One region of the Streptomyces sp. NPDC006687 genome, then DNA from elsewhere that is predicted to be linked to it. Evidence: riboswitches for the same ligand, from Rfam matches in the RefSeq annotation. Region 1 holds a riboswitch; each other region holds the start of a gene.
The links. Region 1 has a riboswitch for cobalamin ahead of ABZ716_RS02105 (ribonucleoside-diphosphate reductase subunit alpha). Riboswitches for the same ligand answer to the same signal wherever they lie in the genome.
Positions count from the first base shown of each region.

Region 1 (3,942 bases):
GCCTGGTCATCGTCAACGCCCTGGGGCACTCGCCCTGGGGTGTCTTCTCCATCGGCATGACCATCCCGATCGCCCTCTTCATGGGCGTCTACCTGCGCTGGCTGCGGCCGGGGCGGGTCACCGAGGTCTCCGTCGTCGGTGTCGGCCTGCTGATCCTGGCGATCGTCGCGGGCGGCTGGGTCGCCGAGTCCTCCTGGGCGGACTTCTTCACCCTGGACAAGGAGAGCCTCGTCCTGTGGATGATCGGCTACGGCTTCTTCGCCTCCGTCCTGCCGGTGTGGCTGCTGCTGGCCCCGCGTGACTACCTGTCCACCTTCATGAAGGTCGGCACGATCGCCCTCATGGCGGTGGGCGTGGTCGTCGCGATGCCCACGCTGAAGATGCCGTCGGTGACCGACTTCGCCACGCGCGGCGACGGCCCGGTCTTCGCCGGGTCGATGTTCCCCTTCGTCTTCATCACCATCGCCTGCGGGGCGCTGTCCGGCTTCCACTCCCTGGTCGCCTCCGGCACCACGCCGAAGATGATCCAGAAGGAGACGCAGATCCGGGTCATCGGCTACGGCGCGATGCTCACCGAGTCCTTCGTCGCCGTCATGGCCGTGATCGCCGCCTGCATCATCGAGCCCGGTCTGTTCTTCGGCGTCAACTCCCCCGCCGGGGTCATCGGCACCACCGTGCAGTCCGCGTCGGCCGCGGTCGGCCACCTGGGCTTCGCCATCACCCCCGACGCGCTCGCGCAGGCCGCCAAGGACGTGGAGGAGACCACCCTGCTGTCCCGTACGGGCGGCGCGCCGACGTTCGCACTCGGGATGTCGGAGATCTTCTCCTCGGTGGTCGGCGGGGCCGGGATGAAGGCGTTCTGGTACCACTTCGCCATCATGTTCGAGGCCCTGTTCATCTTGACGACGGTGGACGCGGGCACCCGCGTCGGCCGGTTCATGCTCCAGGACACCCTGGGCAACGTGCACAAGTCCTTCCGCGACGTCAGCTGGAAGCCGGGCGTGTGGCTGGCCAGCGCGGTGGTCGTCGGCGGCTGGGGCTACTTCCTGTGGGTCGGCGTCAAGGACCCGCTGGGCGGCATCAACCAGCTCTTCCCGCTGTTCGGTATCGCGAACCAGCTGCTCGCGGCGGTCGCCCTGGCGGTGTGCACCACGCTGCTGGTCAAGTCGGGCCGGCTCAAGTGGGCCTGGGTCACGGCCGTTCCGCTGGCGTGGGACGTGGCCGTCACACTGACCGCGAGCTACCAGAAGGTCTTCTCGGACGACGTGAAGATCGGCTTCTTCGCGCAGCGCGACAAGTACCAGACCGGCATCGACTCCGGGAAGCTGCTGCCGCCGGCCAAGAACATGGACGAGATGCACACCGTGGTCACCAACGCCACGGTCGACGGGGTCCTCTCGGCCCTCTTCGCGGCGCTGATCATCATCGTCCTGCTGGACGCGGCCCGGACCTGCTTCAAGGCCGTGTCCGACCCGGCGTCGGTGCGGCTGAGCGAGGTCCCCTGGACCGAGTCGAAGATCGTCGCCCCGGCGGGGCTGCTCGCGACGGCCGAGGAGAAGGCCGAGCTGGCGGCGGCCGGTCTCGACGGGGGCGGCGGCCGGGTGAAGGAACCGGTCGCATGAGCGGCGGGGTCCGGGCGGCGCTGGCGAAGGCGCGGTACTACATACGGGAGTTCTCCGGCGAGGCCGCCTACGACCGCTACGTGGCCCACGCCCGCGCCCACGACCCCGGGGCCGAGGTCCTCACCCGCCGCGCCTTCGAACGAGCCCGCACGGACGCCCGCGAGGCGGACCCCCGCGAGGGCTTCCGCTGCTGCTGACCGCGCGCCAGGGCCCCGCCGTCCCCACCGGGACGGCGGGGCCCTTCGCCTTGCCCGGCGCACCTGCGCGATACCGCCCGGCGGACGCCCCCCTACGGCCCGGCGCCAACTCGGGGGCGCGTACCGGCTGGAGCGGCGGCAACACGCTCCGCACGCACCCGACACAACATGTGGGGGCTACCGCATCGGGTCGCCCCCACATGTATGCTCAGGGCTGCTGCCGCCGCAGGGGAATCCGGTGGGAATCCGGAACTGTCCCGCAACGGTGTGACGTACGCCGATCGGCGTATCCGCGAGTCCGAAGACCTGCCGGCAGTACCCCCGGATCGACCGAACCGGGGTGTCGATTCGTCCGGGCCTCGCGGTTGGGCCGGTGGATGCCATGCGGTGCCGAACGCGCTCTGTCGCGCGCCCGTATGCGCCCGCTCGCGCCCCGCTCCGCCGATGACCGGGCCGAGTGAGGGAGAGCTCCCCCGTGACCATCGCGCCCGCCGCTCCGCGCGCCGAGTCCGACCACCCCGAAGCAGAGGGCCCCGGGGCCGCGCTCCTGCGCACCCTCACCGAGCTCACGGCCGACCTCCCCGACACCGACCCGGGCCGGGTCGCCGCCGCCGCCCTGCGCGGCCGCAGCGCCGCCGCCGACGAGGCCGAGCTGCGCGGGCTCGCCACCGAGGCCGCGGCCGGGCTGATCTCCGAGGACCCGGCGTACTCCCGCCTCGCCGCCCGTCTGCTGACGCTGGCCGTCGCGGACGAGGCCGCCGGCCAGGGCGCGACCTCCTTCTCCGAGTCCGTCGCCGTCGGCCACCGCGAGGGCCTGATCGCCGACCGCACCGCCGAGTTCGTCGCCGCCCACGCCGCCCGCCTGAACGCCCTGGTCGAGCACGCGCTCGCCGACGGCGCCGACGACCGCTTCGGCTTCTTCGGCCTGCGCACCCTGCACAGCCGCTACCTGCTGCGCCACCCCCACACCCGCCAGGTGATCGAGACCCCGCAGTACTTCATGCTGCGCGTGGCCTGCGGCCTCGCCGAGGACGACTCCGTCCGCGCCGTGGAGGAAGTCGCCTCGCTGTACACGCTGATGAGCCGGCTGGACTACCTGCCGTCCTCGCCGACCCTGTTCAACTCCGGTACGCGCCACCCGCAGATGTCCTCCTGCTACCTCCTCGACTCCCCGCTGGACGAGCTGGACTCCATCTACGACCGCTACCACCAGGTCGCCCGCCTCTCCAAGCACGCCGGCGGCATCGGCCTGTCGTACTCCCGCATCCGCGCCCGCGGTTCGCTGATCCGCGGCACCAACGGCCACTCCAACGGCATCGTCCCGTTCCTGAAGACCCTCGACGCCTCCGTCGCCGCCGTGAACCAGGGCGGCCGCCGCAAGGGCGCCGCCGCCGTCTACCTGGAGACCTGGCACGCGGACATCGAGGAGTTCCTGGAGCTCCGCGACAACACCGGCGAGGACCAGCGCCGTACGCACAACCTCAACCTGGCCCACTGGATCCCGGACGAGTTCATGCGCCGCGTGAACGCCGACGCGCAGTGGTCGCTGTTCTCCCCCTCCGACGTCCCCGAGCTGGTGGACCTGTACGGGGAGGAGTTCGACGCCGCCTACCTCAAGGCGGAGGCCGCCGGGCTCGCCCGGAAGACCATGCCGGCCCGTGACCTGTACGGCCGCATGATGCGCACCCTCGCGCAGACCGGCCAGGGCTGGATGACCTTCAAGGACGCCTCCAACCGGACCGCGAACCAGACCGCGCTGCCCGGCACGGTGGTCCACTCCTCGAACCTCTGCACGGAGATCATCGAGGTCACCAACGACGGCGAGACGGCCGTCTGCAACCTCGGCTCCGTCAACCTGGGCGCGTTCGTCGCCGACGGGGAGATGGACTGGGAGCGCCTGGACGCGACCGTCCGCACCGCCGTGACCTTCCTCGACCGCGTCGTGGACATCAACTTCTACCCGACCGAGCAGGCGGGCCGCTCCAACGCCCGCTGGCGTCCGGTGGGCCTGGGCGCGATGGGTCTCCAGGACGTCTTCTTCAAGCTGCGCCTGCCCTTCGACTCCCCCGCCGCCAAGGCCCTGTCGACGAAGATCGCCGAGCGCATCATGCTCGCCGCGTACG
Region 1 covers NZ_JBEYJJ010000001.1:466,244-470,185, forward strand. The annotation lists gene ABZ716_RS02095 (carbon starvation CstA family protein) at 1-1,622, shown strand, start outside; gene ABZ716_RS02100 (YbdD/YjiX family protein) at 1,619-1,819, shown strand; cobalamin riboswitch at 2,014-2,148, shown strand; gene ABZ716_RS02105 (ribonucleoside-diphosphate reductase subunit alpha) at 2,295-3,942, shown strand, end outside.

Region 2 (3,942 bases), on a different contig from region 1:
TCGTCGGGGCGTTCCTCCAGCCCGAGGTCGTGGTCGAGCTTCGCCGCCTGGATCAGGGTCCAGATCTGGGCGCGGATCGCGGGGAGCTTGGACGGGTCCATCGCGCTGATCTGCGCGTACTCGTCCAGGTGCTGCTCCAGGCGGGCGATGTCGCCGTACGACTCCGCGCGCGCCATCGGCGGGACCAGGTGGTCGACCAGGGTGGCGTGCACCCGGCGCTTGGCCTGGGTGCCCTCGCCCGGGTCGTTGACCAGGAACGGGTAGACGAGGGGCAGGTCGCCCAGGGCCGCGTCGGGCGAACAGGAGGCGGACAGACCGGCGTTCTTGCCGGGCAGCCACTCCAGGTTGCCGTGCTTGCCCAGGTGGATCATCGCGTCGGCGCCGAAGCCGCCGTCCGCCGCGGCCGCCTGGATCCAGCGGTACGCCGCCAGGTAGTGGTGCGAGGGCGGCAGGTCCGGGTCGTGGTAGATCGCGATCGGGTTCTCGCCGAAGCCGCGCGGAGGCTGGATGAGGATCAGGAGGTTGCCGCGGCGGAGCGCGGCGAGGACGATGTCGCCCTCGGGGTTGGCGGAGCGGTCGACGAACATGTTGCCGGGGGCCTCGCCCCAGTGTTCCTCGACGCTTTCGCGCAGCTCGGCGGGGAGTTCGGCGAACCAGCGCTTGTAGTCGGCGGCGGCGATGCGGACGGGGTTACGCGCCAGCTGCTCCTCGGTGAGCCAGTCCTGGTCGTGGCCGCCGGCCTCGATCAGGGCGCGGATCAGCTCGTCGCCGTCACCGGAGACCAGGCCGGGGATGTCGGCCGCGGGGCCGAAGTCGTAGCCGGCGGAGATGAGGGTGCGCAGGAGTTCCACCGCGCTGGCCGGGGTGTCGAGGCCGACCGCGTTGCCGATGCGGGAGTGCTTGGTGGGGTACGCGGACAGGACGAGGGCGATCCGCTTGTCCTGGGGGGCGATGTGGCGCAGCCGGGCGTGGCGCACCGCGATACCGGCGACGCGGGCGGCGCGCTCGGCGTCGGCCACGTAGGCGGGCAGGCCGTCCTCGTCGATCTCCTTGAAGGAGAACGGGACGGTGATCAGCCGGCCGTCGAACTCCGGCACGGCGACCTGGGTCGCGGCGTCGAGCGGGGACAGGCCCTCGTCGTTCTCCTCCCAGTTGCCGCGCGAGCCCGTCAGGCACAGGGCCTGGAGGATCGGCACGCCGAGGCCGGCCAGGGCGCCCGCGTCCCAGGACTCGTCGTCCCCGCCCGCGGAGGCGGTGGCGGGACGGGTGCCGCCGGCGGCGAGGACGGTGGTGATGACGGCGTCCGCCGGCTCCAGGGCCTGGAGCAGCTCCGGTTCGGGGGCGCGCAGGGAGGAGACGTAGAGGGGGAGCGGACGGCCGCCCTTGGCCTCGATGGCGTCGCAGAGGGCGTGGACGAAGGCCGTGTTGCCGCTCATCTGGTGGGCGCGGTAGTAGAGCACCGCGACCTGCGGGCCGGTCGCCTCGGTGGCCGGACGCTCCAGGGGACCCCAGGTGGGGGAGGCGGCCGGGGGCTCGAAGCCGTGGCCGGTGAGCAGGACGGTGTCGGACAGGAACCGGGCCAGCTGGCCGAGGTTGGCCGGCCCGCCGTGGGCGAGGTAGCGATGCGCCTCCGCGGCGATGCCGATCGGGACGGTGGACGCCTCCATCAGCTGGGCGTCCGGGGCCTGTTCGCCGGTCAGGACCACCACCGGGCGGGTCTGGCCGGGGGCGAGGAGCACGTCCAGGCCGTCCTGCCAGGCGCGCAGGCCGCCGAGGAGGCGGACGACGACCAGCTCGGCGCCGTCGAGGAGGCCGGGGAGGTCGTCGAGGGGCAGCCGGGAGGGGTTCGCGAACCGGTACGGCACGGGGCCGTCGGCGGTGTTCGCGGCGCGGGCGCTGAGCAGATCGGTGTCGGACGTCGACAGCAGCAGGATCATGCGGCGGCATGCCTTCCTCGGGGTTTCCGCGCCCCGGGCAGTGAGGACAGCGGGAGTTCCTGACTCACCGCGCGGAGCGTTCCGCGGGGCTCACAGTGGCGGGACCGCGCCGGAATCGCACCGGGCTTCCTCCCATGTCGCCGTCCTCGGCGGTGACGGGCCGAGTGGTCCGCCGGAAGGTCATCTTAGGTGGCCTTTTCCCTGGCCGGGAGGTGGGGGTGCGTGTGGTCGGGGCGCGGTGCGGCGCCGTTGCCGGGGCTCTGCCCCGGACCCCGCGCCTCAAAACGCCGGCGGGGCTGGATCGGGGCGTGGGTGGGGGGTGTGAGGGGTGGTGGTGCGGGCGGGGTGCCGCGCCGTTGCGGGCTCTGCCCCGGGGCCCGCGCCGCGAACGGGGGGCGGGGCTGGATCAGGCGTGGTGGGGGTGTGGTGCGGCGGCGTTGCGGGCTCTGCCCCGGGGCCCGCGGCTCGAACGCCGGTGGGGTTGGATCCGGCGGGGGGTGTGGGGTGGTGTGGTCCAGCCTGGGTGCGGGGGCTCTTCCTCGGGGTCCGGGCCCCAAGCGCCGGCCCGGGGCTGGAGTTCGGCGGAGGTATGGGCCGAGCACCGGGCCGAGTTGGTGTGGGGTGGCGGCGGGAACGGGGGAGGTGTGGGGCTGTGGACGGTGCGCCTGTGCTGGTCGGGGTGGTGACGGACACAGGTCCGGGTCGCGGGAATCGTGGGTATGCTCGCGGCCATGCCGCCCCAGCCCCCTTCCGCCGCATCGCGGGACGAACCCGTCATACGTGACCGCGGCGACGCCTGCCCCGGCGCGCTGCGGCTGCACGCAGCCGATGACGGGTACCTGGCGCGCGTCCGCATCCCCGGCGGGCTGCTCACCGTCCCGCAGGCCGCCGCACTCGGGCTCGCCGCCGACCGGTTCGGGGACGGGCACCTCGAACTCACCTCGCGCGGCAACGTCCAGCTGCGCGGCCTCGCCGACGGCTGCGGCGGCGGGCTCGCGGAGCTGCTGGGCGGCGTCGGGCTGCTGCCCGCGCCCAGCCACGAGCGGGTGCGCAACATCGTGGCCAGCCCGATGGGCGGGGCCCATGTCGTGCGCTGGGTCCGCGAACTGGACCGCCTGCTGTGCGCGAGCAGCCGGGCGGCGGACTTGTCCGGACGGTTCCTGTTCGCGCTGGACGACGGGCGTGGCGACGTCGCCGCCCTGGAGCCGGACGTCACTGTGCTGGCCCACTCCTCCACGGGCCCCGGCTCCGGCCCGGGCGCGGGCCCCGACGGCGAGCCCCGGCCCCGTCCCGGCGCGGAGACTTCGGCCGGTCCCGCTACGGGGACGGCGGCGGGTCCCGCTACGGGGACGGCGGCGGGTCCCGGCGGGGGTACCTCGGCGGGTCTCGGCGCGGGCACTTCGGCCGGTTCCGACTCTGGTACCTCGGCCGGTCCGGGTGCGGGTACTTCGGCAGGGCCCGGCGCGGGGACCGCGGCTGGGCCCGCCACGGGTGCTGCGGCCGGTCCGGGCGCGGGTACTTCGGCCGGGCTCGGCGCGGGGGCCTCGACCCGTCCCGGTGTGGTTGCCCCGGCCGGGCCCGGCGCGGCGACCTCGGCCGGTCCGGGCTCGGACCACGCGTCGGGCTTCGGCTTCCGCCCCGGCGCTCGGCCGGGGCCTGGTGCCGGGGCGGGGGGTGCGGACGGTTCCGGGCGGGTGTTGGTGCGGCTCGGGGCCGGTGTGGGGGCCGTGGAGGTGGGTGGTGGTGATGCGGCCCGGACCGCGTTGGCCGCCGCCGAGTACTTCCTCGACGTCGCCGACGACGCCGGGACCCGGGCCTGGCGGGTGGCCGAACTGCCCGTCGGGCACCGCCTGGACGAGCGGGAGCTCGTGCTGCGGCTTCGGGGCGCGGGGATCGAGGCGGTGGCGGTGCCCGAGGTGGAGTGGCCGTACGCCGAGCCGCCCCGGCCCTGGGGGGCGTACGGCGACGGGCTGTGCGTGCTGCCCCCGCTCGGGCGGCTCAGCTC
Region 2 covers NZ_JBEYJJ010000010.1:182,044-185,985, reverse strand. The annotation lists gene cobN (cobaltochelatase subunit CobN) at 1-1,937, opposite strand, end outside; cobalamin riboswitch at 1,970-2,127, opposite strand; gene ABZ716_RS15710 (nitrite reductase) at 2,669-3,942, shown strand, end outside.
Region 2: it holds a riboswitch for cobalamin, as region 1 does, so the genes downstream of both, cobN (cobaltochelatase subunit CobN) here and ABZ716_RS02105 (ribonucleoside-diphosphate reductase subunit alpha) in region 1, are expected to answer to the same signal.

Region 3 (3,942 bases), 210 kb from region 1:
CGGAGTCCACCCGCTCGCGGACCTGCTCCAGCGGCAGGCCCAGGTTCATCGGGCCGAAGGAGACGTCCTGCTCCACGGAGGCCGCGAAGAGCTGGTCGTCGGGGTCCTGCACCACCAGCTGGACGGTGGTGCGCAGCCGGGTCAGCCCCCGCCGGTCGTAGGACACCTCGGCGCCCTCCAGCCGCAGCACGCCCGGGGCGGGCCGCAGGCCACCGCTCAGCAGCCGCATCAGCGTGGTCTTGCCGCTGCCGTTGCGGCCGAGCAGCACCAGCGCCCGCCCCTCGGCGATCGTGAAGTCCACGCCCAACAGCACCGCCGGGCCGTCCTCGTACGCGTACCCCGCGCCGGCCAGTTCCACCAACGGGGTCACAGCCCCAGCTCCTTCAGTACGAGGGTCCCCGCGACCAGGACGGCCAGCAGGGCGGCGGCGGCCGCCAGGAACCGCCGGGACAGCCGCGCCGGAGGCACCAGCACTCGCAGCGCGCCGTCGTAACCGCGCCCCGCCAGCCCCTCCTGGAGCCGGGCGGCGCGGTCGAAGGCCCGGACGAACGAGGTCGCCGCGAGCCCGGCCACCGACCGCCACGCGGCCGCCCGCCCGGCCTGCCCCAGCCGGGCCGCCTGGGCCCGTCGCACCTGGGACAGGGAGTCCAGCAGCAGGAAGCCGATCCGGTACATGACCAGGGCCACGTCCACCACCGGCGCCGGCACCCCGGCCCGTACCAGCCGGGGCAGCACGTCCGAGACGGGCGTGGTGAAGGCGAACAGCAGCACCCCGAGGGAGGCGGCCGAGGTGCGCAGCAGCAGGTCCATCGCGTGCCGGGGCCCGTCCGGGGCCGGGGCGAGGAGCCCGTCGGGGCCGCCCACCGACACCAGCAGCGGCAGCGCCCCGGTGACGCAGAACCCCAGCGGCACCCGGAAGGCCCGCCACAGCTGCCGCCCGGACACCCCGGCGGGCCCCAGCAGCACGGCCAGGGTCGCCGCGGCCACCAGCGGACCGCCCGGCCACGGCGGCAGGGAGACCGCGGTGACGGTCAGTCCGAACCCCAGCAGGGCCTTCTCCAGCGGATGGCGGCCCCGCCAGCGGCTGGAGTGCGCCGCCACGTCGATGGGCAGCACCGGCTACGGCTCCCGCGTGGGCTCGACGGTGGCGGCCTCCGCCTCGGCGCGGGCCTGCGCGGCGCCTTGGCGGCGGCCCTTGCGGACCCCGAAGTAGTACGCGAGCACGCCCGCGCCCAGGGCCGCCTGGAGGGCGAACAGCGCGGACTCGATCTCGCCCGACGGGGGCTCGTACAGGGGGGAGAACCAGGGCTCGTAGTCCGGCTTCAGTTCGGTGATGGCCGACTCGGCCTGGGCGTCGGCGCCCGCGAAGGGCTCCTTCTTGCCCTCGCCGAGCCCGAGCGCGAGCGGAAGCACCGCGAGGGCCGCCACCAGGAGCAGCAGCAGGGTGTTGATCTTGGCGTTCCTGGTCATCGCGCGGCCGCCTCCTGCCCGGCGGGCTTCCCGGTCAGCTTCGCGACGCCGAGCCGCACCAGGTCGGAGGTGCTCGACTGCATCAGCAGCCGCATCACGAGCACCGTCAGCAGCCCCTCGCTGACGGCGAGGGGGATCTGGGTGAGGGCGAAGATCCCCGCGAACTTCTCCAGGGAGCCCAGGAACCCGCTCGCCGGGTCCGGGAAGGCCAGCGCCAGCTGGACGGAGGTGACGCAGTAGGTGACCAGGTCGGCGAAGAAGGCCCCGAAGAAGACGGTGACCATCAGGGGGGCGCCGGAGCTGCGCAGCAGCCTGTAGACCGCGTACCCGGCCCAGGGCCCGGCGATGGCCATGGAGAAGACGTTGGCGCCCAGGGTGGTGAGCCCGCCGTGCGCCAGCAGCAGGGCCTGGAACAGCAGGGTGATCGTGCCGAGCACCGCCATGATGGGCGGCCGGAAGAGGATGGCGCCGAGCCCGGTCCCGGTGGGGTGCGAGCAACTGCCCGTCACCGAGGGGATCTTCAGGGCGGACAGGACGAACGTGAAGGCTCCGGACGCCCCGAGGAGCAGCGTGCTCTCCGGGTGGGACTTCACCTCGCGGGTCAGGGCGCGTACCCCGTGGACGACGAACGGGGCGGACGCGGCGCCCCAGGCGGCCGCGTGCAGCGGGGGCAGGAACCCCTCGGCTATGTGCATGAGTTGGGAGACCTCTCCAGCACCTCGTGGATGGACGTACGCGCCCCGGCCGGTCTCCTGGCTGACGGGTACTGCCGCCCCGGCTCCGCCTTCCCGGGGCCGTCCGGTCTCCCGTACGGTCCCAGTGGCTCCCGCGAGGGGTGGAGCTGGACTTCCCGATCACAGTGGCGAGGGCCGCACCGGTTTCCCACCGGTTTCCCGAACACCAAGGCCAGCTGACCCTAGTCGCCCGCACGGACCGGTATCAACCCGGACCGATCCGGCCCCTCGGACGAATGGATTCCGCTTCGCCCGCCCGGACGGGTGCCAGCGCTGGCGGGGCGCGGACCCGGCCCGCAGAGTGGGGGCGTGGCCGACTACGACTACTCCGACCTGTCCGCCGTCTACGTCAACTGCACCCTGAAGCGCTCGCCCGAGACCAGCAACACCGAGGGCCTGATCTCCCGGAGCCGCGCCGTCATGGAGTCGGCCGGCGTCCGGACCTCGCTCATCCGTGCCGTCGACCACGACATCGCCACCGGGGTCTGGCCCGACATGACCGACCACGGCTGGGACACCGACCAGTGGCCGGTCCTCTACAGCCAGATCATGGACGCCGACATCCTCGTCCTGTGCGGACCGATCTGGCTCGGCGACAACAGCTCGGTCATGAAGCGGGTCATCGAGCGGCTCTACGCCTGCTCGTCACTGCTGAACGACAAGGGCCAGTACGCCTACTACGGCCGGGTCGGCGGGGCGCTGATCACCGGCAACGAGGACGGCGTCAAGCACTGCGCCATGAACATCCTCTACAGCCTCCAGCACCTGGGCTACGCCGTACCGCCGCAGGCCGACGCCGGCTGGATCGGCGAGGCCGGGCCGGGCCCCTCGTACCTGGACCCGGGCTCCGGCGGCCCCGAGAACGACTTCACCAACCGCAACACCACGTTCATGTCCTGGAACCTGATGCACCTCGCGGCGCTCCTCAAGCGCGCCGGGGGCTTCCCCGCCCACGGCAACCAGCGCTCGGCGTGGGACGCCGGCTGCCGTTTCGACTTCCCGAACCCCGAACACCGCTGACCGGGACGCGTCAGCAGGTGGCCGGATGCGGGAAGTCCACCACGAGCCGCTCGGGCGCGTGCAGGACGGAGGCGGTCCAGGTGGGCGGGGTGTCGAAGGAGGCCCCGAAGGTCACGTACCCCTCGAAGTCACCGGTCAGTGCGATGCCCTTGAGCTTGCTGAGACCGGTCTGCTGGAGCTTGGGGCCCTGGTAGACGTTGGTGCCCGTGTCGTCGTGACCGGCGGCGGGGTGCAGGCGGATCTCCAGGAAGTACCGGCCGGGCAGCGGGACCGGCTTGCCGGACCCGTCGTAGACCAGCTCGGAGACGGGAGTGACGGTGTAGGGGGGCACGGAGCCCTGGAGGTCGACGACGAACCGGTCGTACGCGCAGTGACCGCCGTAGCGGGCGTTGACGACGAGCGGGGTGGTGGAGCGGACGGCGGCCGGCGCGGCGGCCGAGGCCGGGGCGGCGAGCGCGAGGGCGGCGGTCAGCACGGCTCCTGTGGCCAGGGCCGTGATCCGGCGGCGGTGCGGCTGGTGACGCATGAGGGCGTCCCCCCGATCCTGTGAGACGGGGACTGGCTGTCATCCGGTAGGACACGCCAGGGGCCCCTGCGGTTGCACGCCCCGGCCCGGCGGGTCTCAGAAGGTCAGCAGCGCGCTCAGCTCGGCGTCCAGGTCGTAGTGGCGCTGCTCCTGCCCGCGCGGGACCAGCTCCGTCATCCTCCGGCACAGTTC
Region 3 covers NZ_JBEYJJ010000001.1:254,853-258,794, reverse strand. The annotation lists gene ABZ716_RS01185 (ATP-binding cassette domain-containing protein) at 1-370, opposite strand, end outside; gene cbiQ (cobalt ECF transporter T component CbiQ) at 367-1,116, opposite strand; gene ABZ716_RS01175 (energy-coupling factor ABC transporter substrate-binding protein) at 1,120-1,470, opposite strand; gene ABZ716_RS01170 (energy-coupling factor ABC transporter permease) at 1,467-2,165, opposite strand; cobalamin riboswitch at 2,195-2,390, opposite strand; gene ABZ716_RS01165 (flavodoxin family protein) at 2,514-3,224, shown strand; gene ABZ716_RS01160 (hypothetical protein) at 3,235-3,750, opposite strand; gene ABZ716_RS01155 (SsgA family sporulation/cell division regulator) at 3,847-3,942, opposite strand, start outside.
Region 3: it holds a riboswitch for cobalamin, as region 1 does, so the genes downstream of both, ABZ716_RS01170 (energy-coupling factor ABC transporter permease) here and ABZ716_RS02105 (ribonucleoside-diphosphate reductase subunit alpha) in region 1, are expected to answer to the same signal.